One region of the Trichlorobacter lovleyi genome, then DNA from elsewhere that is predicted to be linked to it. Evidence: riboswitches for the same ligand, from Rfam matches in the RefSeq annotation. Region 1 holds a riboswitch; the other holds the start of a gene.

What was found. Region 1 has a riboswitch for S-adenosylmethionine ahead of metX (homoserine O-acetyltransferase MetX). Riboswitches for the same ligand answer to the same signal wherever they lie in the genome.
Region 2: another riboswitch for S-adenosylmethionine. It lies ahead of FY034_RS14265 (trans-sulfuration enzyme family protein); the one in region 1 lies ahead of metX (homoserine O-acetyltransferase MetX).

What each region holds. Positions count from the first base shown of each region.
Region 1 is NZ_CP058409.1:3,532,375-3,548,220, forward strand. Features, by position in the region: gene FY034_RS16310 (DNA translocase FtsK) at 1-593, opposite strand, end outside; gene FY034_RS16315 (OsmC family protein) at 602-1,009, opposite strand; gene FY034_RS16320 (hypothetical protein) at 1,006-1,860, opposite strand; SAM riboswitch class I at 2,026-2,133, shown strand; gene metX (homoserine O-acetyltransferase MetX) at 2,202-3,305, shown strand; gene ttcA (tRNA 2-thiocytidine(32) synthetase TtcA) at 3,309-4,091, shown strand; gene ispF (2-C-methyl-D-erythritol 2,4-cyclodiphosphate synthase) at 4,082-4,555, shown strand; gene FY034_RS16340 (response regulator) at 4,590-4,937, shown strand; gene FY034_RS16345 (NifU family protein) at 5,034-5,255, shown strand; gene FY034_RS16350 (hypothetical protein) at 5,333-5,479, opposite strand; gene FY034_RS16355 (hypothetical protein) at 5,516-5,668, opposite strand; gene smc (chromosome segregation protein SMC) at 6,031-9,564, shown strand; gene FY034_RS16365 (roadblock/LC7 domain-containing protein) at 9,622-9,978, shown strand; gene ftsY (signal recognition particle-docking protein FtsY) at 9,978-11,006, shown strand; gene FY034_RS16375 (cell division protein ZapB) at 10,984-11,274, shown strand; gene FY034_RS16380 (cell division protein ZapA) at 11,278-11,556, shown strand; gene FY034_RS16385 (5-formyltetrahydrofolate cyclo-ligase) at 11,934-12,527, shown strand; gene rny (ribonuclease Y) at 12,547-14,112, shown strand; gene FY034_RS16395 (TIGR00282 family metallophosphoesterase) at 14,113-14,898, shown strand; gene tyrS (tyrosine--tRNA ligase) at 15,005-15,846, shown strand, end outside.
Region 2 is NZ_CP058409.1:3,069,232-3,085,077, reverse strand. Features, by position in the region: gene FY034_RS14270 (trans-sulfuration enzyme family protein) at 1-273, opposite strand, end outside; gene FY034_RS14265 (trans-sulfuration enzyme family protein) at 277-1,413, opposite strand; SAM riboswitch class I at 1,502-1,612, opposite strand; gene FY034_RS14260 (YezD family protein) at 1,664-1,855, opposite strand; gene cysK (cysteine synthase A) at 1,869-2,819, opposite strand; gene FY034_RS14250 (ABC transporter ATP-binding protein) at 3,101-4,966, shown strand; gene hypB (hydrogenase nickel incorporation protein HypB) at 5,055-5,915, shown strand; gene hypF (carbamoyltransferase HypF) at 5,927-8,149, shown strand; gene FY034_RS14235 (HypC/HybG/HupF family hydrogenase formation chaperone) at 8,155-8,385, shown strand; gene hypD (hydrogenase formation protein HypD) at 8,382-9,479, shown strand; gene FY034_RS14225 (protoglobin domain-containing protein) at 9,514-10,422, shown strand; gene FY034_RS14220 (YqeG family HAD IIIA-type phosphatase) at 10,367-10,999, shown strand; gene FY034_RS14215 (chemotaxis protein CheX) at 11,012-11,512, opposite strand; gene pap (polyphosphate:AMP phosphotransferase) at 11,575-13,062, opposite strand; gene FY034_RS14205 (hypothetical protein) at 13,205-13,672, shown strand; gene FY034_RS14200 (B12-binding domain-containing radical SAM protein) at 13,731-15,287, opposite strand; gene FY034_RS14195 (C40 family peptidase) at 15,352-15,846, opposite strand, start outside.

The DNA of each region.
Region 1 (15,846 bases):
CGCCCGTCCCGGGCATGGGCGTTCCGTTCTTTACGGGCAGCCCACCTGGTACGCAGATTTTCAATCCACCAGGAGGCAAACAGCACAAAGGAGAAGCCGGACAGAATCATGATGGAGGCGGCCAGCAGCGGCAACAGCACCAACAGGGCGCCGAATGCATTCATGCTGCCGCGCAACATCAGCACGGCCCCCCGTCCGATCAGACCACCGGTGGGGACCTGCTGTCCCAGGAAACTTGTTGACTCAAAACTGAAGGCAAACAACGAGGCCAGAGAGAAGAGCAGACCACAAAAGGCCGCCACCTTGTAAAAGCGTAGCCGTGGCTCCTTGAAGCGCAGCAAGTTGTAGGCGATAAACAGCAACGCCCCCGGCAGCAGGTAGGATGCCAGTCCAAACAGCATGAAGAACAGGTCAGCCACCTGGGCCCCCAGGCGGCCGCCCAGGTTACGGATCCCCCCCTCGGTTGACCAGCTGTTCAGCGACTGGTCGGCAGAGCTGAAGGTTATGAAGGCCAGCAGGATGAACAGCCCGACAGCGCCGATAGCGATCCCCTGCAGCTCTTTGGTAAGTTTTTCTTTGCGCGCTTCGTCCACGGCGTCCTTTATACCACCTGATACTCAACAACAAATTCGGGTGGATGCATGATTGCCTTTTTAACTGAGCAAAGTTCAGCCGCCTTGACAATCGCCTTCTGGTAGCGCTCCGGAAATTCAGGGGGGAGATTGATGGTCAAGCCCACCTTGCTGACCCTGCGCTTGCCCTGTTGATCAAGTTCAAACTCGATATGCTGGGTCAGCGACACCCGGTCGGTCGGAATCTGGCGTGCCTTGCAGAACTCCAATACATAAATACCGGCGCAGGTACCGATAGAGCCCAGAAAATACGCAAACGGGGTTGGCGCCTCGCCGGGTGCCCCATCGGCACCGGGCTGGTCTGTCAGCATCTGCAACCCATCGGGAAAGCTGGCGGCCACCTTCTGACCACCTTCAAAGCTGATATCTATCTTCACTTTTTCCCCTCCCGCTGTTCCTGTTTTGGTGTTGGCTCTGCCGCAGGAACAGGTTTGCGGTCCTTGTCAATCTCCAGCATGGAGGTCATCTCCTCAAACTGCCCCATGTAGAGCTCAACTTCATTGGTTTCACGGCGCAACAGATCCTGACGCCGCTTTTCAAGACTACGCCGAATTCCTTCCAGCGTCTTGAACTTGACCTGTACCCGGGGGCTCATATTGGCCTTGGCTTCATCAAAGTCAGGGTATTGCAGGTTCATCAGCGGGCTGTAGGAAAGGTTGCGCTGCCTGAAGTTGGGGTACTCCCAGAGGATGGTGCCTTTTGCATCCACAATCTGGGCCGTCATGACCAGAAAGTTATAATCCGTGGTCAGTGAATCCAGCAGATTGGAGGAGGTGATCTTGTCCGGCCGGGTGATACCGCTGACCACCACAAACATCACGGCATCCAGGCTGTTTTTGCGCATGAAGTCAGCCAGGGCATCTTCCTTCCAGAAGTACTTGTTGTACTGGATTGCCGCATCATCACGACGTTCACGCCGGAACAGAATATTGGAAAAGACCGCCTTGGGGTCGGCATCCAGCAGGGTAACGGTATAAAAACTGTTGGTATTTTTCAGCAGGCGCAGCAGATCCCGCTCAAAGGAGCGGTTGACATTAACCAGCAGCGTAATCAACTCTTCCCGCTGCGGGTGACGGATATCGGAATCGGTGTCAACAATGATCGGCACCATCCCCAGCACCTTCACCTTTTCCGCCACCGCATCCTGCGGCAGATTATAGTAGTTATGGGCACAGCCTCCCAAAAGGGGTAGTAACAACAAACCCAACAGCAGCACCAACCGTTGCATAGAATCCTCCCGGCTCCATTGTGTCATGGCAGTTTGTCTGGTCCAGAAATCTTGGTAGTTATACCAGATGGCAACGGCATTTTCCAGAGCTATCCCGTCAGGCGGTAACTCACTCAATTTACATTGACTCTCACCAGCCATTCACGTATTTTAGCCCTCACAACCTGCTTATCAAGAGTGGTGGAGGGACAAGGCCCGATGAAACCACAGCAACCGGCCCTGCTACAAACAGGGCGCCAGGTGCTAAATCCTGCCGCAAGGCGAAGATGAGCGAGGATCTTGACGTTATCAAGGCCCCTGCTCCCATTTATCAGCAGGGGCTTTTTTCTATCGGGGTGATCATGTCCATCGGTGTTGTGCACGAGCAGACCATAACCTTTGAGGCGGGCATACGGCTTGAAAGCGGCCGGATCCTTGCGCCAATCACCCTGGTCTACGAGCTTTACGGCACCATGAATGCTGATTGCTCCAACGTGATCATGGTGGAACATGCCTGGACCGGCGATGCCCATCTGGCCGGCAAGCGTCGCGAAGACGACCCCAAGCCGGGTTGGTGGGATGCCATTGTCGGCCCCGGCAAACTGCTGGATACCGACCGCTACTGCGTGCTCTGTTCCAATGTGATCGGTTCCTGCTACGGCTCAACCGGCCCCGCCTCGATCAACCCCAGGACCGGCAAGCGTTACAACCTCTCCTTTCCGGTCATCACCGTCCGCGACATGGTCCGCGCCCAGGAACTGCTGCTGGGTCACCTGGGGATCAGGCGCCTGCTCTGCGTGATGGGGGGCAGCATGGGAGGGATGCAGGCCCTGGAATGGGCCACTCAGTACCCGGAACGGGTCGCCTCGGTCGTCGCCCTGGCCACCACACCACGCCCCTCACCACAGGCGATCTCTCTTAATGCCGTGGCCCGCTGGGCCATTTATAATGATCCCACCTGGAAGAAGGGGGAGTACAAACACAACCCCAAGGACGGTCTGGCGCTGGCCCGTGGCATCGGCCATATCACCTTCTTGTCAGACGAATCGATGTGGCAGAAGTTTGAGCGCCGTTTCTCAGCCAAGGACGGCCTGTTTGATTTCTTTGGACAGTTTGAGGTGGAACGCTACCTGAACTACAACGGCTACAACTTTGTGGACCGTTTTGACGCCAACTGTTTCCTCTATCTGGCCAAGGCACTGGACCTCTATGATGTCACCTGGGGCTACGAATCCATGGCTGATGCCTTCAGCCGGGTTACGGCGCCGATCCAGTTTTTCGCCTTCAGCTCAGACTGGCTCTACCCCCCCTACCAGACCGAAGAGATGGTGACCTGTCTGCAGGGACTGGGCAAAGAGGTGGAGTACCACCTGATTCAATCCGCCTACGGCCATGACGCCTTCCTGCTGGAACATGAAACCTTCACCCCGATGGTCCGTTCCCTGCTGGAACGGGTCGCTGCCTAGCCGATGTCCTGCCCGGCGGGTGTTGATCCCAAGCTCTGGCGCTCTTTGCGCAACGGAACGGGCAGAGCGATCGGCGACTTCGACCTGATCAAGGACGGCGACCGGATCTGCGTCGGCATCTCCGGCGGCAAGGACTCCTTGACACTGCTGATGCTACTGAAGGAGTTGCAACAGCGGGCTCCCATCCACTACGAACTGCTGCCGGTTACGGTGGATGCCGGCTTTCCCGGATTCAACACCGCTGCCATCCATGATTTTGTTGCTGCGCTTGGCCTTAAGCTGGTTATCGAACAGACCGACCACGCCGAGCTGATCACCACCAAGCTGCGGCCCGGTTCATCCTACTGCTCATTTTGTGCCCGGCTGAAACGGGGTGCCCTCTACGGGGCAGCCCGCCGCCTGGGCTGCAACCTGCTGGCCTTGGGACACCACCGCGATGACTTTATCGAGACCCTGCTGCTGAACCAGTTTTTCATCGGCACCCTCAAGGCCATGGCTGCCAAGACCGTCTGCGATACCGGCGATATCACCGTCATCCGCCCCCTGGTCTACCTGGCTGAAGAGGATATTCTCACCACCGTCCGGCAGGCCGGCATCACGGCGGTCAGCTGCAACTGCCCGGTGGCGGATGTCGACCAGCAACGGCAACGGATGAAGCAGCTGCTGCGCCGGCTTGAACAGGACATCCCGCAGATCAAAAACAGCCTGCTGGCAGCGCTGGGGAACGTACAGCCCCGGCATCTGCTGGACAACCATCTCCACAAGGATGATACACAATGCGCATAGGACACGGCTACGATGTCCACCGACTGGTGGAAGGCAGAAAACTGATTATGGGCGGGGTGGATATCCCCTGGGAAAAAGGGCTGCTGGGGCATTCCGATGCCGACGTACTGCTGCATGCCATAGCCGATGCCCTGCTGGGTGCCCTGGCCATGGGCGATATCGGCAAGCACTTCCCCGACACTGATCCGGCCTTCAAGGGGGCGGATTCCATGAAACTGCTGGAGCATGTGGTCGGCCTGATCAGGGCACAGGGATATGCTGTTGGCAACCTGGATGCCACCATCATTGCTCAGAGGCCCAAAATGGCCCCGCACATTCAGGCCATGCGTGAGAACGTTGCCCGTGCCTGCGGGGTGAATGTTGACCGGATCAATGTCAAGGCCACCACCGAAGAAGGACTGGGCTTTACCGGCACCGGCGAGGGGATCTCGGCCCATGCGGTGGTGTTACTGATCCAGAAATGACCATCGAGACTACTTTGTAGTGGAGGAATCGCCCATGGCGCAGAAGACTATTCTGATTGTTGAAGACGATGAAATGACTTTGGCAATGCTGCAAATGATCGCAAGCGAGGCCGGTTATCATACCTTGATCGCTGCGGATGGTGTGACCGCCCTAGAGCTGTACCAACGACATGAACCGACTATTGTGCTGCTTGATCTTAACCTGCCCCAACTGAATGGCTACTCCTTTGCCTCGCTGGTCAGGAACTTCTCAGGTCATACCTCGCGAATTATTGTGGTCACCTCAAGCCCCGCTGATTACGAACAGCACTTGCAGGAGCTGGCTGATGGTTGCCTGACCAAACCGATTAAACGGCAGGAGCTGCTTGACCTGCTTGCATAAAAACAGGTGCACTTTTTTCTTAAAAACGCTATACAAGACTAATGTCGTCCCATTCAACGGATGCAGAGCAGATAATTAATAGAAGGAGATACAACGATGATTGAAAAAGTCCAGGCAGTACTTGATCAGGTCCGCCCCATGCTGCAGCGCGACGGCGGCGATGTAGAGCTTATCGACGTGGTTGATGGCATTGTAAAGGTGAAACTGCAGGGTGCCTGCGGTTCCTGCCCCATGTCCACCATGACCCTCAAGATGGGAATTGAAAAGGCGATCAAGGAGCAGATTCCTGAGATCGTTGAAGTTCAGCAAGTCCGCTAAACTTTGCTGATTCGCTCTCGAAACAGAAAAACCCGGTCAAAGCCGGGTTTTTCTGTTTCTACTGAATTGTAATCGGATTAGCCGATCAACTTACCACCTATATGGCTCAGTGCCGGCCAGGCAACGTTCAGGGCAGCGCCTGCAGCGAAGAGGCCAAACACACCAAGCACCCTTCCAATGTATTTCCTGTCATCTAAATCGGAATAACTGACTTTAACTTTCATGGTACATTCCTCCTATGATCTGGTTAGTTGGGTTGGTTAGTTAAAAAGGCTCATCAGGCCACTGACGGTACCGGCTGCTGACCAAGTGATAAAGCCACCAAGGAATACTGCTGCACCGGCGAAGATTGCCAGGCTGCCTTTTGCGGTGGTTTCTGCCAACAGGACTGAAAAATTGTTTTTTGCTTTCATGACGATTCTCCTTTGTTTGTGTTTTTATGGTGCGTGTCGTATAACTGGGATCTTGTTTTGGCACCCTGTGATGTGCCGTTCATGTTTTCTCTATTACAGCTTGCGTGCCAATCCGTAAAAAAATACACATTATTTTAAAAAAATATAGTAGTTTAAGCATGTTACACAAGATATCAGCCTGCAGAGGCCGATACCAGGCCTGCCGGTTTCAGGGCCATGTTGCAGACAGCACTGCAACACACAGCCAGCCAGTAACCTGAACCTAATCAGCAATAACAGTAGGTTATCGGCTGTTGCATGCAACGATGTTGCGTTGCAGCACCCTGGCAACCTGCAGCAATAGAGGGAAAATCAGCTTCAGCATGAAAATCAAGCGACTCGAAATAGCCGGGTTTAAATCGTTTGCCGACAAGGTGGTTCTGGATTTCCAGCAGGGGGTGACCGGCGTGGTAGGCCCCAACGGCTGCGGCAAATCCAACATTGTGGATGCGATGCGCTGGTGTATGGGGGAGCAGTCTGCCAAGAACCTGCGCGGCAAGGCGATGGAAGACATCATCTTTGCAGGCAGCGATAGCAGGAAACCGTTGGGGATGGCAGAGGTTTCGCTTGTTTTTTCCACCGAAGACGGGCGTGCCCCGGCCAAATATCTGGAATTCAGCGAGATACAGCTGACCCGCCGCCTCTATCGCGATGGCGAGAGTGAATACCTGATCAACAAGACCCCCTGTCGCCTGCTGGATATCTCGGAGCTGTTCATGGATACCGGGGTGGGGACCAAGGCCTATTCAATCATCGAGCAAGGCAAGATCGGCCAGATTCTGCACTCACGTCCTGAAGAGCGGCGGTTGCTGATCGAAGAGGCCGCCGGCGTTACCAAATACAAGACCAGAAAACAGCTCGCCCTGAAAAAGATTGAAGCCACCCGCCAGAACCTGCTGCGGCTGGCAGATGTACTCGGCGAGATCAAGCGGCAGCTCAACAGCCTGCAGCGCCAGGCCAAAAAGGCGGAAAAGTTCCGCGAATACCGTGAAGAACTGCGGGAGATCGACCTGCAGTTCACCCTGCATCAAGCCTCGACACTGCAGCAGGACCAGCACCAGTCCAAACAGCAGTTAGCGGAACTGAAAAACCGGATGCAGGAGATAGTAACGGCAGCCGACACGGCAGACAACCAGGTGGAACTGCAGCGTCTGGCCATGCTGGAGGCCGAAAAGGCATTAAACATCCAGCAGGAAGAGCAGTTCAGGTTTCGCAGCGAAGCCGCTGCCTGCGAGAGCAGTCTGAACTTCTGTCGCAAAGAGCGCGACGCCATTGCAGAACGGCTGACCAGACTGGTGGCCGAGCTTCAGACCATCTCCCTGCGAAGGGATGTACTTGCAACAGAACTGACCAATCTGCTGCAACTGCAACAGACGACCGGCAGCGACCTGCTCACTGCGGAAGCAGAGCTGGCCGGCCTGCTTGAGGGGCATAAGGAACAGGAACAGCGCTATGAAGAGCTTAACCGGCAGCTTGACACGAAACGCAGAGAGCTTTTCAGCGCAACCGGTGAGGCAACCCACTGCCGTACCCGCCATGAACAGGCACAGAAACGGCTGGTCATGCTGGCAGAGCGCCTTGAGCGCCATGCACGGGAAGAGGCCCAACTGATTGAAAAGCAGGCCGAAAACGCAGCCAGCCACACAAAGGTTGAAGCGGAATGCCAGCACTGCGCCCTGGAACATCAAGCGGCAACGACCGAGCTTGCTCGGCTTACCGAGCAGGAGCGGGTGCTGAAGGCACAACTGCCCGAGCTGGAACAGCTGGTACAAAGCCGACGTGATGCGTTGAGCCAGAACCGCTCACGCCTGACATCGCTACAGGAGCTTGAGGCCCAGTTTGCCGGCTACGGTCAGGGGGTACGTCTTTTAATGACGGAATCACCGCTACGGAGCCGTTTTGGCGGATTGCTGGCCGACAACCTGCTGGTGCCCGAGGAGTACGAGGTTGCTGTTGAGGCGGTACTGGCTGAACGCCTGCAAACAATCCTGTGCGGGTCGGAACAGGAACTGATCAGTTCAATTCAGTATCTTCGGCAGCACGCCGCAGGACGAGCCCAGCTGGCCTTTCCCGCCGGCAACACGTCACCCCGCACCAGCAGTGCAATTAGCGGTGCACCCGCCCTCCTCTCGCTGGTGGAGGTCAATGACAATGCCAGGCTGCCGGTACAGCGGATGCTTGCCCAGGTGCACCTGGCACACAGTCTTGAAGAGGCCCTGGCCTATTCCCGCCGCTATCCAGAGCAGACCTTTGTCACCAGAGAGGGCGATGTTGTTGCACCCGACGGCACTGTCAGCGGCGGTTCAGCCGAGACCGCCCAGAATGGTATCATCCATAAAAAACGTGAGATCAGATCACTTGAACTGCTGGTGGAAGGCCTGCTGGCCGAGCTGGAGTCCTGCGAGTCCGAGCGGGACCGGGTACGCGCCGACCTGCAGGTTGCCGCTCAAGAGCTGCTGCAGGCACGCAGCAGCCTGCATCAGCTCGATCTGACCCTGGCAGGGCTGGTCAAGGACCGGCAGCAACTCGAGGCTCAGGCGGCCCAGCTTGCTGAACGGCTCAAGCTGTTAGTGCTTGAACGTTCCACGCTTGACGAAGAACAGTGCCTACTGCAGGAAGAACTGAAAAGCGCCGCGATCGGCCAGGAGGCTGCCGAGCTCCAGGCCAGACAACTTGAGCAGGAATCCCGCGGCATTACTGCCGAGATCGAAGGGCAGCGCCTGATCCTGGCTACGGCACGCGAGACCCTGACCACACAACGGGTCACCGTTGCCACCCTCCGGGAGCAGGGCGAGGCCCATCAGCGCACCAGGGCCTCCCTTACAGCCCAACTGGATGAGCATGAGCGCAGAATCAAAAACGGTGCGGACGAACAGGAGCAATCCGAGAACAACCGCCAAGAGCTGCATAACCGGATAGAATCCGAGGAGATCCGTCTTGCAGACCTGCTTGAACAGCAACGCCGGCAGGATGAACTGCTGCTGCTTGTCAGAAAACAGTACGAGACAGCGGCAACAGAGCTAACCACGGCAGAACATGATGCACGCCTGCGTCGCGACGAGCGTGAGGCGATCCGCCAGCTGCATGCCGACCTGTCGCTGAAGGTCTCATCGCTCACCCTGCAGCGGGAACACCTTGAGCAGTCCCTGCAAGACCGCCACCGGATCGGCCTGTCCGAGGTGCGGGAGCGCCTGGGTGAACAGACGCTGGACCCTGTGGTTGCGCGGGTCCGCCAGACCGACCTTGAACGGCTGATCGACGAGTTGGGTGAAGTTAACCTGATGGCCATCGAAGAGTATGCCGGCATGGAGCAGCGCTATGATTTTCTTGCCTCGCAGAAATCAGACCTTGAAGAGTCGCTGCAGGATCTGCAACAGGCGATCCACCGCATCAACCGCACCACACGCAAACGCTTCCTTGAGGCCTTTACCCTGATCAACGAAAAGTTTCAGGAGGTCTTTCCACGTCTGTTCTGCGGCGGCCGGGCAGAGCTGAAGCTGACCGACGAGCAGGATCTGCTGGAGACCGGTATCGACATCATCGTCCAGCCTCCCGGCAAAAAGCTGGCCAATGTGATGCTGCTGTCAGGGGGCGAAAAGGCGCTGACCGCTGTTGCCTTGATCTTCTCGATCTTTTTGATCAAGCCGACGCCGTTCTGCCTGCTTGACGAGGTTGATGCCCCGCTGGACGATGCAAACATCGGGCGTTTCAACGACATGGTGCGTGAGATGAGCGCCATATCCCAATTCATCATTATCACGCACAACAAAACCACCATGGCAGTTGCCGACACACTGTACGGCGTCACGATGGAAGAGCCGGGGGCATCGCGACTGGTGTCTGTACGATTGCATTAGACAGGCTGTTCTGCTATCTAATGAGGACATTTCCTGCGTATCTGCAAGGAGTTTTCCATGCCGTTTCATGCCATACTGAAAGAGCTGGTGGATGCCGTACCCGGTGCCGTGGGTGCCATTCTGGTAGACTGGGAGGGCGAGGCGGTACAGGAATACTGCCACTGCGACTCCTACGATATACGCTTTGTCGGCGCCCACAAGGGAATTATCCTGTCACGGCTGCGTGAAACCCATGCCGAAAGCCAGGGGGGCGAAATCGAAGATGTGGTGATCACCTCGGAGCGCCAGGTTCTGCTGATCGGCACGGTAGACCCGGATTATTCACTGGTACTCCAGACAGAAAGGGCCTGTCCGGCCGGTCTGGCACGCCACCATTTCAACAATGCGTTGGCACGTTTGAAGAAGGAGCTTTGATGTCTGAAGAGCGGAAAGGGTTTTTGCGGGGGATGTTTGAACGGGCAACCGGAACCGCTCCCCAGGAGTTACAAACCGAACAGCCACCTGCAGACGAATCCCGGAAAAAGCCGGGCCTGTTTGAACGCCTCAAGGCAGGCCTGAAAAAGACCACCGACGGCCTGGTGGGCCGGATCGATGCGCTGGTACTCGGCAAAAAGGAGATCGATGCCGACACCCTGGAGGAGCTGGAAGAGATCCTGATCACATCCGATATCGGGGTCAAGACCACGGTAGAGCTGATCCGCAGCCTGGAGCAGCGCCTCTCACGCAATGAACTGAAAGATGGTGCCGCCTTGCGCGGTGCCTTGAAAGATGAACTGCTGGCACGCCTGCTGGCACACCATACCCCGCTGCGGCTTGAGGGAACGGCACCGTTTACCATCCTGGTGGTAGGGGTCAACGGCGTCGGCAAGACCACCACCATCGGCAAGCTGGCCGCCAAATATGCTGCTGAAGGCCGCAAGGTACTGCTGGCGGCAGGTGATACCTTCCGTGCCGCTGCAGCAGAACAGCTTGAGATCTGGGGCGACCGGGCCGGCGTGTCCGTTATCCGCCATCAGGAGGGTGCCGACCCGTCGGCAGTTGCCTTTGATGCCTGCAAGGCTGCGGTCAGCCGTGGCACAGAGATCCTGATCATCGACACGGCCGGACGGTTACATACCAAGGTCAACCTGATGGAAGAGATGAAGAAGATCCATCGTGTTATCGGACGTGAAATCCCCGGGGCCCCCCACGAAACGCTGCTGGTACTTGATGGCGCCACCGGCCAGAATGCCCTTTCCCAGGCCCGGCTCTTTAAGGAGTCTGCCGGGGTGACCGGCATTGCCCTGACCAAGCTGGATGGCACTGCCAAAGGCGGTATTGTGGTGGCGGTTTCCCATGAATTCGGCCTGCCTGTCCGCTTTATCGGGGTAGGCGAAGGTATTGACGACCTGCGCGAATTTGAACCCAACGAGTTTGTGGATGCCCTCTTCCAAACCTCATAACCAGCACGGCACGGACGCCCCCATGCAAATGGGCCTTGACTTTATTCAGGAAAATCAATACATTATTGCACCTTCAGAAGGAGACACCGTCGTGGAAGCAGAACTTTTTGAAAAACTTGAAGAAAAAATCAGCACCCTGTTGTCCAACTATGCGGCCCTCAAGGAAGAAAAGCGGATGCTGGCTGAAGAAAATGCACGTCTGCAGCAGGAGCGTGAAGGCCTCAAAGGACGCATTGATAGCATACTGAGTAGACTTGAAGGCGTGTAAGGCATGATCAGGGGCCATCTGGTCACGGTACTGGGACGTGAAATTCCGGTCCGTAGTGCAGCACCTGAGGAAAAGGTGCGTGAGGTCGAGGCCTTTGTCAATGAGCGGATTGAAGCGATCCGCTCCCGGCTGACCACAGCCGACCCACAGCTGCTGGTGACCCTGGCATTGCTGAACCTGTCGGAATCATACCTGGAACTGCAGCACCGGCAGGACGGCTCAGGCAGCACACTGGAAGCCAGACTTACCAGCATGCTTGAGCAGTTGGATCACGTTTTGTAATCAAATAATTGACAAATTACATCAACGACGCAGCTTTCTGCGGCATGGATGAATGGGCGTACAGGAACAGACAGTAATAATCAGCAGGATACAACAGTGAAGCCAGGCCTGGGACAGCGGCCTGAACTGGCATGAGCACCCGGTCTCTTCAGGGAGACTTGATATATACTACCAACGCATGAACCATCTGTATTAGTTCAGTTTTCGCATTTGTTGCGTACTGATACCTGCACTGGCTTTATATATCCCCGGCATGAAAGGGGCATCCGGTAACAGCAGAACCGGCACTACCGGATTTTTCTTCCATCCTCCCTGCAGCAGACCAGACCCAGCTCCTGGGTAACATCCTGTTTGTACGCATTTTTATGAGGGCTGGCATGCCCAAGAAATCATTACGCTCCGATCTGTTGGCCCGCCGCCGGGCCATTGATCACGCCCTCTGGCAGGATGCGAGTACAGCGGCACAATTACGCCTGATCAGCCTTGAGGCCTTTCAACGGGCAGCGTGCATCGCACTCTATTCGCCGATCCAGCGGGAAATCGATACCGGGCTGCTTTTTTCCAAGGCACGCTGCGAGGGGAAGCGGGTGCTGTATCCCGTTGTCTGCGGCACAACCCTGCAATTCAGGGAGGTTAACACGCCGGAGCAATGTACTCCCGGTGCCTTTGGCATCCTCGAGCCATGCCGGCTGGGCGAGGACCACGCACTTGAAACGGCGGACCTGATTGTGGTGCCGGGGGTTGCCTTTGACCTGCAGGGGCACCGCATCGGTTTTGGCAAAGGCTACTATGACCGCTGCCTGAGCCAGCTGCCACAACACGGCACACTTGTTGGATTATGCCATGATTTTCAGCTCTTGGAACGGATACCGGCAGAGGGGCATGACATCAGGATGCAGCATATTGTAACGGACAAACGCCTGATCAGCGTATCAGGAACCGAGGCAGGAACCGGCAGTACGCCGGATTAAATATACGGAAGGAGGCGGTATGATAACCAGTATCGTCATGGCGTTGGTGATCGTTGCGGTCGCCGGTGTAGCGTATGTCGCAGGCAACCGTTTTGGACGCAAAAGCACTGAGGGACTTGTAGCTCAGGCGGAAGAGTTGGCAGCACGCCTGCTTGAAGATGCCCGTCGTGAAGCAGACAACATCGCAAAAGAGGCTGAACTGAAGGCAAAGGACGCGGCCCTTGAAGCCAAAGAGGCTGCTGAAGGTGAGTTAAAAGAAAAGAAGCGTGAAATTCAGGTTCAGGAAAAAAGGATACAGCAAAAGGAAGAACATCTGGATAAAAAATCAGCCTTGGTCGATCAGAAAGAGATGGACCTGCTGAAGAAGGAACAGTCCGTCTCCGTTAAAGAACAGACCCTGTCAGCCAAAGAGGAAGAGCTGGCCAAAGCTGCCAGTGAACAGCGGGCGCGGCTTGAGCAGATCTCCGGCATGACCGCAGAGGAGGCAAAAAACTCTCTGATCGAGACCATGGAGAGTGAGGCACGTCACGATGCGGCCAAGCGGATCAAACTGATTGAGGAAGAAGCCAAGGAAACTGCCGACAAGAAGGCAAAGGAGATCATCGCAGCGGCGATTCAACGTTATGCCGGCGAGTATGTCTCTGAAAAATGCGTCTCCGTGGTACCACTGCCGTCTGATGAAATGAAAGGCCGGATTATCGGACGTGAAGGCCGCAACATCCGCGCACTGGAGGCTGCCACCGGTATAGACCTGATCATTGATGACACCCCCGAAGCGGTAATCCTGTCCGGCTTCAACCCGGTCCGCCGTGAGGTTGCCCGCCTGTCGCTGGAAAAACTGCTGGCCGATGGCCGGATTCACCCGGGCCGGATTGAAGAAGTGGTTGCAAAATCTGAAGAAGAGGTTGAAAAGGCGATCAAGGAGGCTGGCGAACAGGCCGCCTTTGACCTGGGTGTGCATGGCATCCATCCTGAGGTGCTCAAGCTGATCGGCCGCCTCAAATACCGCACCTCCTACACTCAGAACGTCTATCAGCACTCCCTTGAAGTCGCCTTCCTGTGCGGTATCATGGCTGCCGAGCTGGGGATCAACGTCAAGCAGGCCAAGCGGGCCGGGCTGCTGCATGACCTGGGCAAGGCGGTTGACCATGAGGTTGAAGGTTCCCATGCCGTCATCGGCGCTGATCTGGCACGGAAATACGGGGAATCACCCAAGATTGTCCACGCCATTGCGGCTCACCATGAAGACGAAAAACCCTCCACGATCCTGGCGGTGCTGGTACAGGCAGCCGATGCCCTCTCCGGCGCACGTCCCGGCGCACGGCGCGAGATGATGGAATCCTATGTCAAGCGGTTGGAAGACCTGGAGCGGATCGCCACCTCCTTTAACGGTGTCAGCGGTTCCTTTGCCATCCAGGCCGGTCGCGAGATCCGGGTCATGGTCTCCAGTGATCAGGTTTCCGACGAACAATCGGTACTGCTGGCACGGGATATTGCCAAAAAGATCGAGAGCGAGATGACCTACCCCGGCATGATCAAGGTCAATGTGATTCGTGAAACGCGAGCCACAGAGTTTGCACGGTAAATGTCAGTCCGCATCTTATTCATAGGCGACATCGTCGGCAGCCCGGGCCGGACCGCCATCAACCGGGAACTGCACCGGCTGGTGGATCGTCATGCGGTTGACCTGGTGATTGCCAACGGCGAAAACGCTGCCGGTGGTTTCGGCATCACCCCGGACACGGCTGACGAACTGTATCGTCAGGGGGTCCATCTGCTGACCAGCGGCAACCATATCTGGGACAAGAAAGACAACAGCGGGTTTCTGGATCGGGAAGAGCGGATCATCCGTCCGCTCAACTACCCGCCCGGCACCCCGGGCCGCGGCTCCACCCTGCTTGAAACCCCGGGCGGTATCAAGGTCGGCGTGCTGAATCTGGAAGGCCGGGTCTACATGAAGAACCTGGACTGTCCTTTCCGTTGCGCCGATGCGGAGCTGGAACTCCTGAGGAAGCAAACGTCCATCATTCTGCTGGATTTCCATGCCGAGACCACCTCTGAGAAGGCCTCCCTGGGCTGGTACCTGGATGGCCGGGTCTCTGCGGTGGTGGGCACCCACACTCATGTCCAGACCGCTGATGAGCGGATCCTGCCGAACGGCACCGCTTACATCACCGATGTGGGGATGACCGGTTCCTTTGATTCGGTGATCGGCGTGGACAAAGGACAGGCGATCCAGCGTTTCCTGACCCAGCAGTCAGTCAAGTTCGACATCCCCAAGAAGGATCTGCGGATTAATGCCGTGGTGATCGGGATAGACACAAAAACAGGCAAAGCCGTCAGCATTGAGCGGATCAATGCTGCCTGTTGAAGATAGAAACTGATTAACCCCCCTCAGTCCCCCTTTGTCAGGGGGATGTTTTTGGCTCTCCCCTGACAAGGGGAGCGGGGAGGGGTTGTACCTGAAGGAGTAGGATATGACCGTTGCCGAACAGATTGCCGTGATCAAGCGCGGCTGTGTTGAACTGCTGATCCAGAAGGAACTGGAAGACAAACTGGCCACCGGCCGACCGCTGATCATCAAGGCCGGTTTTGACCCCACCGCACCCGACCTGCACCTGGGGCATACGGTACTGATCCAGAAGCTGCGTCAGTTTCAGCAGTTAGGCCATGATGTCCACTTCCTGATCGGCGACTTCACCGGTATGATCGGCGACCCCACCGGCAAGTCCGAGACCCGCAAGGTCCTCACCCGCGAAGATGTCCTGCGCAATGCCGAGACCTACAAAGAGCAGGTCTTCAAGATCCTTGACCCGGAAAAGACCAAGGTGGTCTTCAACTCCTCCTGGCTGAACGAACTGGGCTGCGGCGGCATGATCGGCCTGGCCTCAAAATACACCGTGGCCCGCATGCTGGAACGGGATGACTTCCACAAGCGCTACAGCACCCAACAGCCGATTGCGATCCACGAATTCCTGTACCCGTTGATCCAGGGCTATGACTCGGTGGCCATGAAGGCCGATGTGGAGCTGGGCGGCACCGATCAGAAGTTCAACCTGCTGATGGGGCGCGAGCTGCAGCGTGAGTGGGGTCAGACACCCCAGTGCGTGCTGACCATGCCGCTGCTGGAAGGTCTGGATGGCGTCAACAAGATGTCGAAATCATTGGGCAACTACATCGGCATCAGCGAGGCGCCGGACGAGATCTTCGGCAAGGTCATGTCCATCTCTGATGAATTGATGCTGCGTTACTATGAACTGCTGTCTGACAAGAGCATTGCCGAGATCGAGCAGTTAAAGGTAGCTCTGGCTGATGGCTC
Region 2 (15,846 bases), 460 kb from region 1:
CAAGTGGTCGCCCGGGGAGAAGATCATCAGGGTGGTGGAGATGGCCGCCATGCCGGAGGCAAAGGCCAGGCAGCGCGTACCCCCCTCCAGCCGGGCCACCACCTCTTCCACCGCCTCGCGGGTCGGGTTGTCACCCCTGGCATAGTCGTACTTGCCAAAATGCTCAAAAGAGGTCTGGCGGTAGGTGGAGATCTGGTAGACCGGCACCCCCAGCGCGCCGGTCTGCTGGTCAACGGTGGGGCCTGCGTGAATCAGTTGGGTTGCTATCTTCATCGTTTATCCCTCCAGGGCCTGGCGCAGGTCCTCAATCAGGTCATCGGCGTCCTCAATGCCGACCGAAAGCCGCAGCAGTACGTTGTTGATCCCCAGTCGTGCCCGCAGCTCCGCCGGAATATCGGCGTGGGTCTGCACCTCCGGGAAGGTGATCAGGCTCTCCACCCCTCCCAGGCTTTCGGCAAAGGAGATCAGTCTGGTTTTCAGCAAGACTTGCTCGACAAGGGCATGCTTGTCAACCTCGAAGGCGATCATGGCGCCGAAACCCCGTGCCTGACGCTTCATCAGGGCATGATCCGGGTGCTGCGGCAGGCCGGGATAGTGTACCTTACTGATCCGGGGCTGCTGCTGCAGCCAGGTGGCGATCTTCAGGGCGTTTTCCTGGTGCCGGTCCAGGCGGATCCCCAGTGTCTTCATCCCCCTGATGATCAGCCAGGAGTCCTGGGGGGCCAGTACCGCGCCGACGGAGTTCTGGTAGAAGTAGATCCGCTCGGCCAGCTCCGGGTTGCTGGTTACTACCAGTCCTCCCAGGGTGTCGTTATGGCCGGCCAGATACTTGGTGGCACTGTAGACGGTGATATCCGCCCCCAGATCCAGTGGACGCAGCAGGTAGGGGGTCAGGAAGGTGTTGTCGGCGATCAGCAGCAGCCCCCTGCGGCGGGACAGCTCCGCCAGGGCCGGCAGGTCGGCGAATTTTAACAGCGGGTTGGTCAGGGTTTCGATGAAGAGTGCCCTGGTCTCCGGCCTGATGGCCGCCTCCACCGCAGCAAGGTCGGTGGTGTCCACATAGCTGAAGGAAAGGCCGAACTGGTTGAAGACCTGATTGAACAGACGGCAGGTGCCGCCGTAGAGGTCTTCGGTCACCACGATATGATCGCCGGCCTTGAACAGCATCAACAGGCCGGTGATGGCGGCCATGCCGGTGGCGTAGGCAAAGCCGCGTACCCCGCCATCCAGCCGGGCGATCCCCTCTTCAAGCGCCTGGCGGGTAGGGTTGCCGGATCGGGTGTAGTCAAAGCCGGTGCTCTGACCCAGCCCCGGATGCCGGAAGGTGGCGGTCTGGTAGATCGGTACCGACACGGCGCCGGTACGGGTATCCCACTCAAGTCCGATCTGTACTGCCTGGGTTGTGATCTGCATGATCTCCTCCACGGGGCCTGTTTGGGAAGGCCCAAAAGTAAAATCCCCTTCCGGGGTGCGGAAGAGGATGTACGTGACGGTTCTCTCTTCCTTATCTGTCAAAACCGCTGTGCGGCTTTGCTGGAATTGGCACCGTACCTTTTCAGGCGGGTTGCCGCGACGTCACCGGGCCAAGTCCCTCGGTCGCTCTTGATAAGAAGCTATGTTTGTTGCAGTCTGCCAAGAAACGGATAAACAGCTTTTCAGCTCTTCAAATACCGTCTCCGTGCCAGTTGTACATGCCGGTCAGGCGGAATTTCTCGTGGCGGTCCAGCTGCACGACCCTGCCATCCTGCACAAGCAGGGTGATGGTGCCTGTGCGTAATTCCGCCAGCGCTTCGTACAGTTTCTGCTCCAGCTGCGGCGGCAGCGCTGATTGTCTCCGGGCCAGTGTGTTTGTCATGACGGCACCTGTGTTATTCACCAAACAACGGTGTTGAAAGGTAGCGTTCCGCCCCGTCCGGCAGGATGACCACAATCGTCCTGCCCCTGAATTCGTCCAGCCGGGCCAGGCGAACAGCTGCGGCTGCGGCGGCACCGCTGGAGATGCCGACCAGTATCCCTTCCTCCCGGGCCAGCCGTCGGGCAAAATCGATCGCCTCATCGCCGGTTACCGTTTCAACCCGGTCAACCAGGCTCAGGTCAAGGGTGTCAGGTATGAAGCCGGCGCCGATCCCCTGGATTTTGTGGGGGGCCGGTTGCAGCGGCTTGCCTGCCAGTTGCTGGCTGATGACCGGACTTTCAGCCGGTTCCACCGCCACCGAGAGGATCTGCTTGCCCTGCTGCTGCTTGATATAGCGGGAGATGCCGCTGATGGTGCCGCCGGTGCCGACCCCGGATACCAGCAGGTCTATACCTCCATCGGTATCGGCCCAGATTTCGGGTCCGGTGGTCAGTTCGTGAATCTGGGGGTTGGCCGGATTCTTGAACTGCTGGGGCAGAAAGTAGCGTTTCGGGTCGCTGGCGGCCAGCTCCTCTGCCTGGGCAATCGCCCCCTTCATGCCCAGTGAACCGGGCGTCAGCAGTAGGTTGGCCCCCAGGGCAGCCAGCACGCGGCGCCGCTCAATGCTCATGGTCTCAGGCATGGTCAGGGTCAGCCGGTAACCCCGGGCAGCGGCCACATAGGCCAGGGCGATGCCGGTGTTGCCGCTGGTTGGTTCTATGATCTCTACGCCCGGCTTCAGTATCCCCCGTTTTTCGGCATCCCAGATCAGATTGGCGCCGACGCGGCATTTGACTGAGTAGGCCGGGTTGCGCCCCTCTATCTTTGCCAGTACCGTTGCCTGTGCTCCGTCTGTGACCTTGTTCAGTTTAACCAGGGGGGTGTTGCCGATTGATTGTGAGTTGTCGCTGAAGATGCGTGCCATGGTCTGATCCTTTCCTGCATCCTGTTTCATCTTCTATCTGTTTTTACTTTACTGTGATGCTGTTTAATTCGTCAAGGTAAAAAATACACAATCTGGTAAAGAATAATATTATTAAAATACATTAAAATAGTATTGTATAGGTCGGCGGTTGCTGCCGGGCAGTTGCGGCAACCTATTCAGGTTGACAATCGCCCGATGCTCTGCAAAGGTTTTATTCCGGTTCCAGTGCAGGGCGGTTGCAGCCGTTGCAGCTGGAACCGGAATCCGGACGGGAGGACACCATGCACCACGGCGGTCTGCATGAGGACGCCATAGCCGGCAAGGCCTACGACGCACGTCTGCTGCGCCGTTTTCTGGGCTATCTGGTGCCCTACCGCCTGGCGGTGGGGGGGATTTTGCTGCTGCTGCCGCTGACCACGCTCTGTCGTCTGGGGCAGCCGCTGCTGCTGAAATATGCCATTGACCATGCCATTACACCCGGCCGGCTGGATCTGCTTGCAGGGCCGGCGGCCCTGTTTCTGTTGCTGCTGTTGCTTGAGGCGCTGCTGACCTGGGGTGAGGTCTACGGTCTGCAGATGGTGGGACAGCGGGTGATGGCCGATCTGCGGGCTACCCTGTTTCAGCACCTGCTGCGCCTGCCGGTGCCCTGGTTTGACCGGTCTGCCACCGGCGGGGTGGTCACGCGTCTGACCAGTGATGTGGAGGCGCTGGGGGAGATGTTTGCCGCAGGGATCGTGTCGGTGATCGGTGACTTCCTGCTGCTGGCCGGGATCGTGGCAGCCATGCTCTGGATGGACCCCAGGCTGTCGCTGGTGACCTTTACGGTGTTGCCGCCGCTGATCTTTGTGGCCTGGCTGTTCCGCCGCAATATGCGTCAGGCCTTTCGTGAGGTCCGCTCGCGGCTGGGCAAGATGAACGGGCATCTGGCCGAGGTGCTTGGGGCGGTCTCCGTTGTGCAGGCCTTTGGCAGGGAGCAGGAGGAACAGGCCCGTTTCAGCGAACTCAACGCAGCGCACCGTGATGCCAACAGGCCGGTGATCAGTTGGGATGCCTCACTCTACGCCATTGTTGAGATGTTCTCCTCGCTGGCGATTGCCCTGATCATCTGGTACGGCAGCGGCCAGATGCTGCAGGGGCTGCTGACCTTCGGCACCCTGGTGGCCTTTATCCAGTACATAGAAAAATTCTTTGGTCCGATCCGTGATCTCTCGGCCAAGTACGGCATCATGCAGGGGGCCATGGCTGCGCTGGAGCGGATCTTTGCTTTGCTGGATGAAAAGCAGGAAAAAGACGCTGACTTCAGCCAGATAAGTTCGTTGGCATCGTCAGGGGCTTCTCGACGTACTGATCTGTACGCCTGCGGCGCCCCTTCCTCGCCGCCTGCTTCTCAGGCCGAATACAGCGTCTTTGGCTTTCCTCTGGTTGAGTTCCGCAATGTCAGCTTCTCCTATCGTCCCGATGAGCCGGCCCTGATTGATGTCAACCTGAGCCTGCAGAAGGGGGAGCGGCTGGCCCTGGTGGGGGAGAGCGGCGGCGGCAAGACCACCGTGATCAGGCTGTTGTCCCGGATGTATGAACTGGATCAGGGACAGATCCTGGTTGATGGTGTTGATATCCGCCGGATTCCGCGGGAACAGCTGCGCCGCCGCATGGCGCTGGTCTCCCAGGAACCGTTCATCTTTGCGGGCAGCATCGCTTTTAATATCTGCCTGGGGGATCCCCGGGCTGCAGAACGGGTGCGCCAGGCAGCGGTCACCGTGGGGGCGGACCGCTTTATAGAACAGCTGCCGCTGGGGTACGAGACCGAGCTGGCCGAGCGGGGCGGTGACCTGTCGCTGGGGGAGCGGCAGCTGCTCTGCTTTGCCCGGGCCGTGGCCTTTGATCCTGAACTGCTGATACTGGACGAGGCCACCGCCAGCGTGGACAGTGAAAGTGAGCGCCTGATTCAGGAAGGGGTTGAGCGGCTGCTGGCCGGACGTACCGCCCTGGTGATCGCCCACCGGCTCTCCACGGTGCGGGATGCCGATCGGATCGTGGTGATCAACCGGGGACGGGTGGTGGAGGAGGGGCGCCACGATCAGCTGCTGAGCCTGAACGGCGAGTATGCCCGCCTGTACTGTCTGCAGTTTGATTGCGGCGCCGATTGAGTATACAAGATCGCCTGCTTTTAGCGCTTGACCAACGCTACCCGCCTCGGTAAGACTGAGACATTAACCCTATTCGGGAGGTTTCCCCATGTGTACCACCTGCGGCTGCGGACCTGTTTCCGGCCATCATCATGACCACGAACATACCCACGAGCATGAACATACCCACGGTGACCTGAGCCATAGTCATCCCCACCCCCACAGTCATGATCATGACCATGCCGAGCAGCATCACCACCATGATCATCTGCACGACGACGGCCAGCCCCATCAGCACAGCCATGACGAGGCCCATCGCAGCAAAAGGATCAGCATTGAGGAGGATATCCTGGCCAAGAACAACCGGCTGGCCTCTTTCAACCGAGCCCTGTTCAGAGAAAAGGGGATACTGGTGCTGAATCTGGTCTCTTCACCGGGTTCCGGTAAGACCACCCTGCTGGAGCGTACCCTGCGAGATCTGTCCGGTCGTTACCGCTGCGCGGTGATCGAGGGTGACCAGCAGACCGACAACGATGCCCGCCGGATCGCCGCCACCGGCGTGCCGGTCAAGCAGATCAATACCGGTGCCGGCTGCCATCTGGATGCCCATATGGTGATGCATGCCACTGAGGCCTTTGATCTGGATCAGCTGGATATCCTGTTTATCGAGAACGTCGGCAACCTGGTCTGCCCGGCTGCCTTTGATCTTGGCGAGGCCCACAAGGTGGTGGTGCTGTCGGTGACCGAAGGGGAGGACAAGCCGCTGAAGTACCCCCAGATGTTCCATAACTCTGACCTGATGCTGCTGAACAAGGTGGACCTGCTGCCGCACCTCTCCTTTGACGTGGCCCAGTGCAAAGAGTATGCGGGCCGGGTCAGCCATGATCTGGCAATCCTTGAACTCTCCGCCACCAGCGGACAGGGGCTGGATGCCTGGTATGGCTGGCTGCAGCAGGAGCTGGGGAGATAATCCGTCAGGGGGTGCGCATAGCCGGGATTGTACAAGGGGTGGGGTTCCGCCCCTTTGTCTTTCGCCTGGCAGCGGAGTTGGGACTGACCGGTTGGGTCCGCAACAGCCCGGCCGGGGTTGAGCTGGAACTGCAGGGCAGGGCAGAACAGCTTGCCGGCTTTCGTCAGCGCCTGCAGGCAGAACTGCCGCCGCTGGCAGTGATCAGCTCGCTTGAATTCCGTGACCTCCTGCTATTACACGATGAGACCGGCTTTGTGATTCTTGCCAGCAGCGACGGCAGGCGTGAACCACAGATTGCCCCGGACAGCGCGCTGTGTGTCGACTGTCTGAGGGAGCTGTCTGATCCTGCTGACCGCCGTTACCGGCATCCCTTTATCACCTGTACCAACTGCGGTCCCCGCTGGACCATTGTGACCGGCATCCCCTATGACCGTCCCCTGACCACCATGGCCGCTTTCCCCCTTTGTCCGGATTGTGAAGCGGAATACCGCAATCCCCTTGACCGTCGCTTCCATGCCCAGCCGATCGCCTGCCCGGATTGCGGTCCCCGGCTGTCTTTGGTGCCCGGTCATGCCGATCCGCTGGGGCAGGCCATTGCCCTGTTGCAGCAGGGGCTGATTGTGGCAATCAAAGGACTGGGCGGCTATCACCTGGCGGTGGATGCCTGTAACAATCAGGCGGTGGCACGTCTGCGGCAGCGTAAGCAACGGGATGAAAAACCGTTTGCGGTGATGGTGCCGGATCTTGTAACGGCCAGGCAGCTGGCTGAACTTGAGGAGTTGGAGGAGCGGCTGTTGGCCGCTCCTGAGGCGCCGGTGGTGATTGTACGCAGCAGAACTGCTACGCCGGTTGCTGAGCTGGTTGCGCCGGACAGCCGCTGGATCGGTCTGATGCTGGCCTATACGCCGCTGCACCAGTTGCTGTTTGCCGATACCGGGCTGAAGGCGTTGGTGATGACCAGCGCCAATGCCTCTGACGAGCCGATGCTCAGTGATGATGCTGAGGCTGCGGAACAGTTGGCAGGCATTGCCGATGCCATTCTGACCCATAACCGTGTGATACAGGTGCGCACCGACGATTCCGTACTGCGGGTCTTTCAGGGCAGGCCGCTCTTCTATCGCCGCTCACGGGGCTATGTGCCGCGGCCGGTGCCGCTGCCGTTTGATGCCGGGAAGATCCTGGCGGTGGGGGCGGAACTGAAGAACACGGTCTGTCTGACCCGCGGCAGGGAGGCCTTTCTCAGCCAGCATATCGGTGACCTGAAGAATGAGGCCACGCTGGACACCTTTTGCCGGACGATTGACCATCTCGGCACGATCATGGAGATCAAGCCTGAACTGGTGGCCTGTGACCGGCACCCCGATTATCTCTCCACCCGCTATGCCGAAGAGCTGGGACTGCCGCTGGTACGGGTCCAGCACCATCACGCCCACATGGCCTCCTGCATGGCTGAAAACGGCCTGGATGGCGACCTGATCGGTGTGATCTTTGACGGCACCGGTCTGGGGGATGATGGAACGGTCTGGGGCGGTGAGTTTCTGGTGGGAGGCTATGGCGCAGTGGAGCGGGCCGGTCATCTGAAGCAGGTGCGCCTGCCTGGCGGCGATCTTGCTGCCCGTGAACCGTGGCGGATGGCTGCTGCCTGGCTGTGGGAGCCGCTTGGTGACGGGATCTGGCAGCTACCCGGCATGCCGGTGCTTGCTGCCACTGACAGGCAATTACTGCAGGCCGTGCTGGAGCGGGGGATCAATGCACCGCTTACCTCAAGCATGGGGCGGTTGTTTGATGCGGCTGCATTCCTGGTGGGGGCGGCAACCCGCAACAGCTTTGACGGGCAGGCCGGCATGGCGCTGGAGGCGTTGGCAGAGGCCGCAGCCGCACCAGAGCTGCTGCTGTACCGCTTGCAGCCGGGGACGCCGTTTCAGCTTGACCCGGCACCGCTGTTGCTGGGGCTGCTGCAGCGGCTCCAGGCAGGCGAATCCTCTGCGTCGCTGGCCCGGGCCTTCCATGCCGGTCTGGCTGCGGCGGTGGTGGATGGGTGCGACCTGATCCGCCAGGAGACCGGGCTTGACCGTGTGGTGCTGTCCGGTGGTGTGTTTCAGAATCGCCTTTTGAGCGAGTTGGTGTATACTTTCTTGGCAAAATCAAATTTTTCCGTCTTTATACACCGGCTGGTGCCGCCCAATGACGGGGGGATAGCCCTGGGGCAGGCCGCAATAGCAGCAAGGAGGTAGGCAGAATGTGTCTTGGCGTGCCGATGCAGATTCTTGAAATCAATGACGATATGGTGCTGGCCGAGATCGACGGCGTACAGCGTGAGGCCAGTCTTATGATGTTGGGCGATCCGGTTGCGGTGGGGGATTATGTGATCGTACATGCCGGGTTTGCCATCTCGCGGATCGATCCGGCTGAGGCGGAGGAAACCCTGCGGATCATGCGGGAGATCTTCAACCCTGAGGATATGGCGTGAAGTTTCAGGATGAATACCGTGATCGTGAACTGGTGCAGGGGCTGGCTGCCGCCATAGCAGAGGAGGCCCGGCAGTTGCCGGAGCCGGTGCGGCTGATGGAGGTCTGCGGTACCCATACCATGGCCATTGCCCGCTTTGGCCTGAAGTCGTTACTGCCGGAGCCGGTGAAACTGGTGTCGGGTCCCGGTTGTCCGGTCTGCGTGACGCCGGTCAGTTATATTGACCATGCCATTGCCCTTTCCGGTCTGCCGGATACGGTTGTCACCACCTTTGGTGATCTGTTGCGGGTGCCCGGCTCCAATTCATCCCTGATGGCCGAGCGGGCCAAAGGGGCTGATATCAGGATCGTCTATTCCGCGCTTGATGCGGTCAAGCTGGCCCTTGAACTGCCGCACAAACGGGTGGTGTTCCTGGGGGTGGGATTTGAAACCACCACCCCTACGGTGGCAGCCGCCATCCTTTCAGCAGAACAACAGGGATGTACAAACTTCTTTGTGCTGACCAGCCACAAGACCATGCCGGGCCCGATGCAGGCCCTGTCGGCAGACCCGCAACTACAGATCCGCGGCTACCTCTGTCCGGCCCATGTCAGCACCGTGATCGGCGCTGATGCCTATCGGCCCCTGGCTGAAAAATTCGGCATCCCCTGTGTGGTGACCGGTTTTGAGCCGGCAGATGTGCTGCAGGGAGTGCTGATGCTGGTGCAACAATGCCGCGCAGGTCGTGCCGCAGTTGAGAATCAGTACAGCCGCGCGGTATCGAACCAGGGCAATGCGAAGGCTCAAGAGCTGATCAGGCGTGTCTTTGAACCGGCTGATGCCGTTTGGCGTGGTCTAGGTGTCCTGCCGGACAGTGGTCTGGTTCTGCGTGCCGCCTATGCCGGCTATGATGCAGCCCGTATGTTGCCGGTGGAGCTGCCGCCTGCCCGTGAACCGGCCGGCTGCCGCTGTGGTGAAGTCCTGACCGGCCGGATCGCCCCCAAGGACTGTCCGTTGTTTGGCTCTGTCTGCAGTCCCGAGACGCCGGTGGGGGCCTGCATGGTCTCCAGCGAGGGAAGTTGCGCCGCTGCCTGGCGCTATGGTTGTCCTGAATAATCCGATTTACTTACGAGGACGAGGGAGCACTCCGATGGAAAGTATGGCCAAACTGAGGGAAGAATATAGATTTACCGCTGAGGATGCCGGCAACCTGCTGGATCTGATGCCGGTGGCAGAGGAGTATCTTAACGGGTTGTCTGACCACTTCATGCAATATCTGACCGATATCCCCGAAGCACAGAAGATCATTGCCGGCAATTCCAGCCGGGATCGGCTTGAAGCATTCCATCGGCACTGGTTTCGCACCCTTTTTCAGGGGACCTATGACGATGAGTACCTGCGTTCACTGAAGCGGATCGGGCAGGCCCATGTGCGGGTCGGCCTGCCGGTTCACTATGTCAATGCTGCCATGAACCATGTGCGCCATGCCATTCAGCATATGATTCACGATACCTTTGAGGACCGCGACCAGCGCCGTCTGTACCGAGAATCGGTGGACAAGATTCTGGATATGAACCTGGCGGTGATGACCTCTTCCTATCGAGATGAAGAAATGCGCAAGGTCTTTGTGTCCCGTTCGCTGGAGTCGGGTCTGATCCATCTGTCGGAGCGGTTTACCTATGGCCTGAATCTGGTGCTGGTATTGGCCCTGGCCGGGGTCTCAATCGGTGTGGTGGGCCTGTTTGTCAGTGACATCATGAAGATATTTCAAGGTGATGTCGAAAAGGGGATTCTGTCAGCCTTGGGGGCCATGTTGATCCTCTGGATGATGATCGAGCTGCTGGATAACGAGATCAAGAACCTGAAGGGGGGGAGTTTCAACATCCTGGTCTTTGTGGGAGTGATCATTGTGGCCATGGTGCGGGAGATCCTGATTTCGACCCTGCGGCATGACGACCTGAAGACCCAGGCCTTTCTGACCGTGACCCTGCTGGTGCTGGGAATTGTCTACTTCCTGGTCAGCAAGGCCCAGAAGTGTCCCTTCAAGGAAAAGGAGTAGCGTCATCGGCCATATTCTGGAGGGAATAACCGGCGGCTGGCAGTATCGCGGTCGGCTGCGGGATCTGGTTGCACAGACACCGGCGTCCCGCATGCTGCTGGATCAGGAACCGTCAGTGCTGTCAGAACAGGGTGTCAGGGCGCTGGCCCTTGATTTTGACGGGGTGCTGGCTCCCCACGCTGCCGACCAGCCGCTGCCTGAAGTGACCGACTGGTTGAGGCGCGCGGTGGCGGTGTTCGGTGTAGAGCGGGTCTGTATCCTTTCAAATCGTCCCTTTGGTCCCCGGGTGGACTGGTTTGCCAGCCAGTTTCCCGGCCTGCGTTTTGTCTCCGGTGTGCGTAAAAAACCGTATCCGGATGGCCTGAAAAAAACAGGGGAACTGGCTTCAGTTCCCCTGTCATCGATTCTGATGGTTGATGATCGTCTGCTGACCGGCTGTCTGTCTGCCCTGCTGGCCGGTGCCCGTCCTTTGTATATCCGTAATCCCTATTGCTCGTTTTCGTCTCATCCTGCTAAAGAGCTGTTTTTCATGCTGCTCAGGCGGTGTGAACGGCTGTTTGTGCGCTTAGTGCCCTGAGCCGGGACCGGCTCAGTCCATCTCCAGCACTACGCTGACCAGAATCCATTCCTCATCCAGGTCAAACAGCAGGTTCATTGAGTTGGCCTGTTTGGTGCAAATGATGTAGTCGCTTCCGGTTGCCACTGACGGCGTTGATAGCCTGACATCCAGCCCACCCTTTGAAAGGTGCTGCTTGACATTGCCTGCCACCATGTTGGCGATCTCTCCCAGGGCGTCAAAGACATCCTGATCGATTTCGTTGACTTCCATGTCAAGCATGGCCTCGGTCAGTTTCATGGCCAGCGAGGTCGGCTGATGGATCGAGATCAGCCCGTTGTAGGTGCCGGCCAGCCCGACCATGGCCGATACGCAGTCCTGGAAGTGTTCCATCGGGTCGACTTCCAGGGGCAGATGCATCAGATCAAGGCCCAGCATGGTTGAATAAACACTGCGCGTGTCGTCTATCAGATTTTTGGCCAGCGCTTCGGGGGTTGTGTTGAGGGCTGCCAGCACCTCGACTGGAATCGGCATAGGACAATCCTTTTTCTGCTGCAATCTGCTAAAACGATTGAATTCATGGTATACAGCGGTATCTAAAGTTTTGCAAGTGCCTGTTCAATCTGGCTGCAAAGTGTCTTTAACACCTTGATCCGTGCATGATTCTTGTCGTTGGCCTCCACCAGGGTCCAGGGGGCGATCTCGGTGCTGGTACGGTCGATCATGTCGCAGACCGCCTGTTCATACAGCGGCCACTTTTCACGATTGCGCCAATCCTCCTCCGTTATCTTGAACCGCTTGAATCCGATTTTCTCCCGTTCCTTGAACCGTTTCAGCTGTTCATCCTGGGTAATGGCCAGCCAGAACTTGGCTACTACCGTGTGATTGCGCACCATCTGTTCCTCAAAGTCGTTGATCTCGCTATAGGCCCGCATCCAGTCGGTCTGGGAGCAAAAACCCTCCACCCGCTCAACCAGTACCCGGCCATACCAGGAGCGATCAAAGATCGCAAAACGTCCCCGGCGGGGGAGGTGGCGCCAGAAACGCCACAGATAGGGCTGTGCCCGTTCTTCTTCACTGGGGGCGGCAATCGGAATGATCCGGTAGGCCCTGGCGTCAAGGGCCTGGGTTATCCGGCGGATACTGCCACCCTTGCCGGCGGCATCGTTTCCCTCAAACAACACCACCACCGAAATCCTGTCAAAATCCTTATGACGGGAAAGCAGGTTCAGGCGGCCTTGCAGGATTTCAAGCTCATCATCATATTTCTTCTTGATGACCTTTTTGGTCATATCCAGGGTCTGCAGAATCTGAAGCCCGTCAATGGAGCTGAAAAGGGGGGGCAGCGGCTCGCTGGCCTGGGGTGTCTCCGGCGCATCAAGGCGCCGGCGCAGTGCATCAAGCAGGGCCTTGCCGATGGAGAGCGAACGGTAGCGGTCATCGGCGCCTTCCACAATAATCCAGGGTGCTTCCGGTGTGCTGGTTGTCCGTAGCATCCGTTCCGAAACCAGCCGGAAGCGGTCATACTGCTTGTAGTTTTTCCAGTCGCTCTCCTTGATCCGCCAGCTGGTTTTGGGGTCTTTTTCCAATTTCCTGAGCCGCTTTTTCTGTTGGTCTTCCGAGAGATGCAGCCAGAATTTGAGGATTAATGCCCCTTCGTTGCAGAGCATGGTCTCGAAGCGGATGATCCGGTCCAGTTGCTGATCCAGTTCGGCATTCTTTGTCCGTCCATGGACGTTATCAACCAGCGGGGCCGAGTACCAGGAACCGATGAAGATGCCGATTTTTCCCTTGGGGGGCAGGTCGCGCCAGTAGCGCCACATCGGTGGCCGCTCCCGCTCTTCGTCGGTCAGCTCCCGCTGGGCGTGGGACTCAATGTGACGGGGGTCCATCCACTCGTGCAGCAGGTTCATGGTTTCACCCTTGCCCGCACAGTCAACTCCGGCCAGCAGGATGATGACCGGGAAACGGGCTGACTGCAGCAGGTCAAGCTGGGCATCCAGAAGAGCCTCCCGCAGGTTGGGCAGCTCTTTCTTATAGACTTCCTTGCTGATTTTGTGGCCGAGCTCAGCTGATTCGAACATGGCGGCACCTCCCGGTCTGCATCTGAAGGCTGTATACCACACAATCTGTCCGGGGCAAGCGGGAGCGCTTTTTTCTTTGTCCAGTTCCAGACTGTTATGCTATGATTCAAAAACGATGTGTACCAACAAACAGGAGGAAACAGTGAAAGCAACTATCGTAACATTGATGATCGCTGCACTTGCATTAGCGGGTTGCCAGGACAAGCCCAAGACTGAAGCACCAACTAACCAGCAGGCTGCGGGCGCTCTACCTGCCGGCCATCCACCGGTTGGCGGCATGCCGCCAGCTCAGGATGGTAAGGCTGCCATGCCTGGCGGGGCTGAAAAGGGCGATCCCCATGCCGGTCTGAAGCCGACCGCCATTCCGCAAGGTGTCCCCACCAAGTCCGGCAAGGTGCTGGAAGTTCTTGATGGCGGCCAGTATATCTATATGCAGGTACAGCATGATGATGGCAAGAAGATCTGGGTTGCCGCCCTGCCGATGAAGGTTGCCAAGGGTGACAAGGTCAAGTATGCGGATGCACCGGCTCTGCCGAACTTCCCCAGCAAGAGCCTGAAGCGCACCTTTGATGCCCTGGTTCTGACCCAGGCGGTAGAGGTCGTAAAGTAAACCGGCTTGATGTTGAAGGCGTAAAAAAGGCGGCTGAACTTTCGTTCAGCCGCCTTTTTTAGTGCCCCAGGCGCAGTAGTGCCTCTGCCGCAGGCCTGTGCCGGGGCACCAGCTTCAGGAGCTGCCGGTAGCAGTCTGCAGCCAGTTTGAGCTGATCATGCTGCTCGTACAGCTCTGCAAGCAGAAACCAGCCCCAGGGGTGGTCCGGTTCATTCCGGGTGATTTGGCAGTACTGCTGTTCAGCCTGGTGCGGGTCGCCATCCGCAGCATACCGGTCACCGGCCTGCATGGCCGTTACTGCGCTGTAACCGGCATCAGCCTGGATGGCAAGCAGCTGTTGCATGCTGCAGCGGTTGTGGTACTGAGCGGTGCGGGTAAGCAGACGCCTGACCTGCTGCTGGCCGTTCGGGGCCGCCAGTACGGCCTCGTCCCTGCTGGTCTCAAACAGGGTCTCCGCGACCTTCCCCGCTCTGACAGCCGCCTCAAACAGTGCTGTGCCGGGGTAGTAGGCCAGTGGCGCCACCTGCAGGTCGTCGGGCCGGATCCGTTTGATCAGGTTGATGGTCTGCTGCCGGTCGGCATCAGATTCTTCGGGGATGCCGCTGATCAGGTAGACTGAAAGCTGCATGCCGCTCTGCCGGATCAGCTCAGCCGCCTTGACAACCTGGTCCGGCATGATCCGTTTGCCCAGCAGTTTCAGCATGGCTGGCGAACCTGATTCTACCCCCAGCTGGACGCATTCACAGCCCGCCTGCCGCATCCATGTCAGGGTTTCACGATCAATCGCCTCGACCCGTGACTGGCAGTTCCAGAAGATGTTGACCCGCCTGTCAATCAGTTCACGACAAAGCGCGACCGTTCTGCGGCGGTCTGCCGTAAAGGTGTCATCACGCAGGGAAAGGTACAGCAGGCCATAGTGATCCCGGAGGTAGCGCATCTCCTCCGCCACGGAGCGGGCTGAGCGATAGCGTACCCGTCGACCCCAGAAGGTCGGGGAGGCGCAGAAGCTGCATGCGGCAGGGCAGCCGCGGGAACTGCTGATAAACTCCGCCTGCAGCGGGTGGTCGACATTGATCGCTTCATGGAGCCAGAGGGCAGGAAACGGCAGGCTGTCCAGATCGGGCCAGGGTGGACGTTGCCCGGTGTGCCTGATCATGCCGTTATCGCGTATAACCAATCCGGGAACGGTTGACAGCGGGCTGCCGTTACCCAGCGCCTCAAGAAGCTCCAGCAGTGTCTGTTCCGCTTCGCCGGTGGCAATCAGGTCGACTTCGGGGTGACGCCTGAGGATCAGTTCTGCCTGATGGGTCGCATGGCCGCCACCCAACAGGATGATGGTTTCGGGCAGGGTCTGTCTGATCAGGCCGGCCAGCTGCAGGGTGGCATGACGATTATGGGTCCAGAGCGAAAGGCCGACAACTGATGGGCGGTGCTGGAGCAGCAGGTCGACGATGGCCCTGTTGTCCATTCCGCACAGGTTTGCCAGGGTTGTCGGCATGCCCCGGGAGCGCAACAGCGCATACAATGAGCAGAGTCCGATCGGCAGCAGGGTCTCAAAGTCACCCGGGCGGTGATTCCGGGAGGAAGCTGTTATGTAGGCAAGGAGTGTGTGCATGGTGGGCAGGCCAAAAAAAACGGGCTCACGTATGAGCCCGTACAGGTCGTAAAGCTGCTGGCAGTTACTTGGTGAGCGTGTCCGGCAGATTAAGCCCTAAATGGTCGTTTGCCAGGACATCGCTTTCCTTTTCCTCTTCAATGCCGAGCATCAGGTCATTAATGTTGATGGTGTCGGGGTTGACCCGGTCAATCCGGCGTGCACCGAGATAGCGTGACAGGTAGTAGGGGGTGTCCATGGAGGAGATAACCACCCGGTGCTCGGCAGACGAGGCATGAATCATCTTGCGGTTGCCCAGATAGATGCCGACATGTGAGGCAAACGGGGCATAGGTGCGGAAGAAGACCAGATCACCTCGCCGCAGGTCGCCGCGGGGAACCTCGTTGCCTACCCTGAACTGTTCACGTGCGGTGCGTGGCAGCGCAACCTTCTGCTCACGGAACACCTGCTGGGTAAAGCTTGAACAGTCGAGGGCGGAACGGCTGTTGCCACCAAAACGGTAACGCGCCCCCAGAAAGCCGTAGGCTGACTTCTGCAGGGTTGAGAAGGTGGAGGAGCG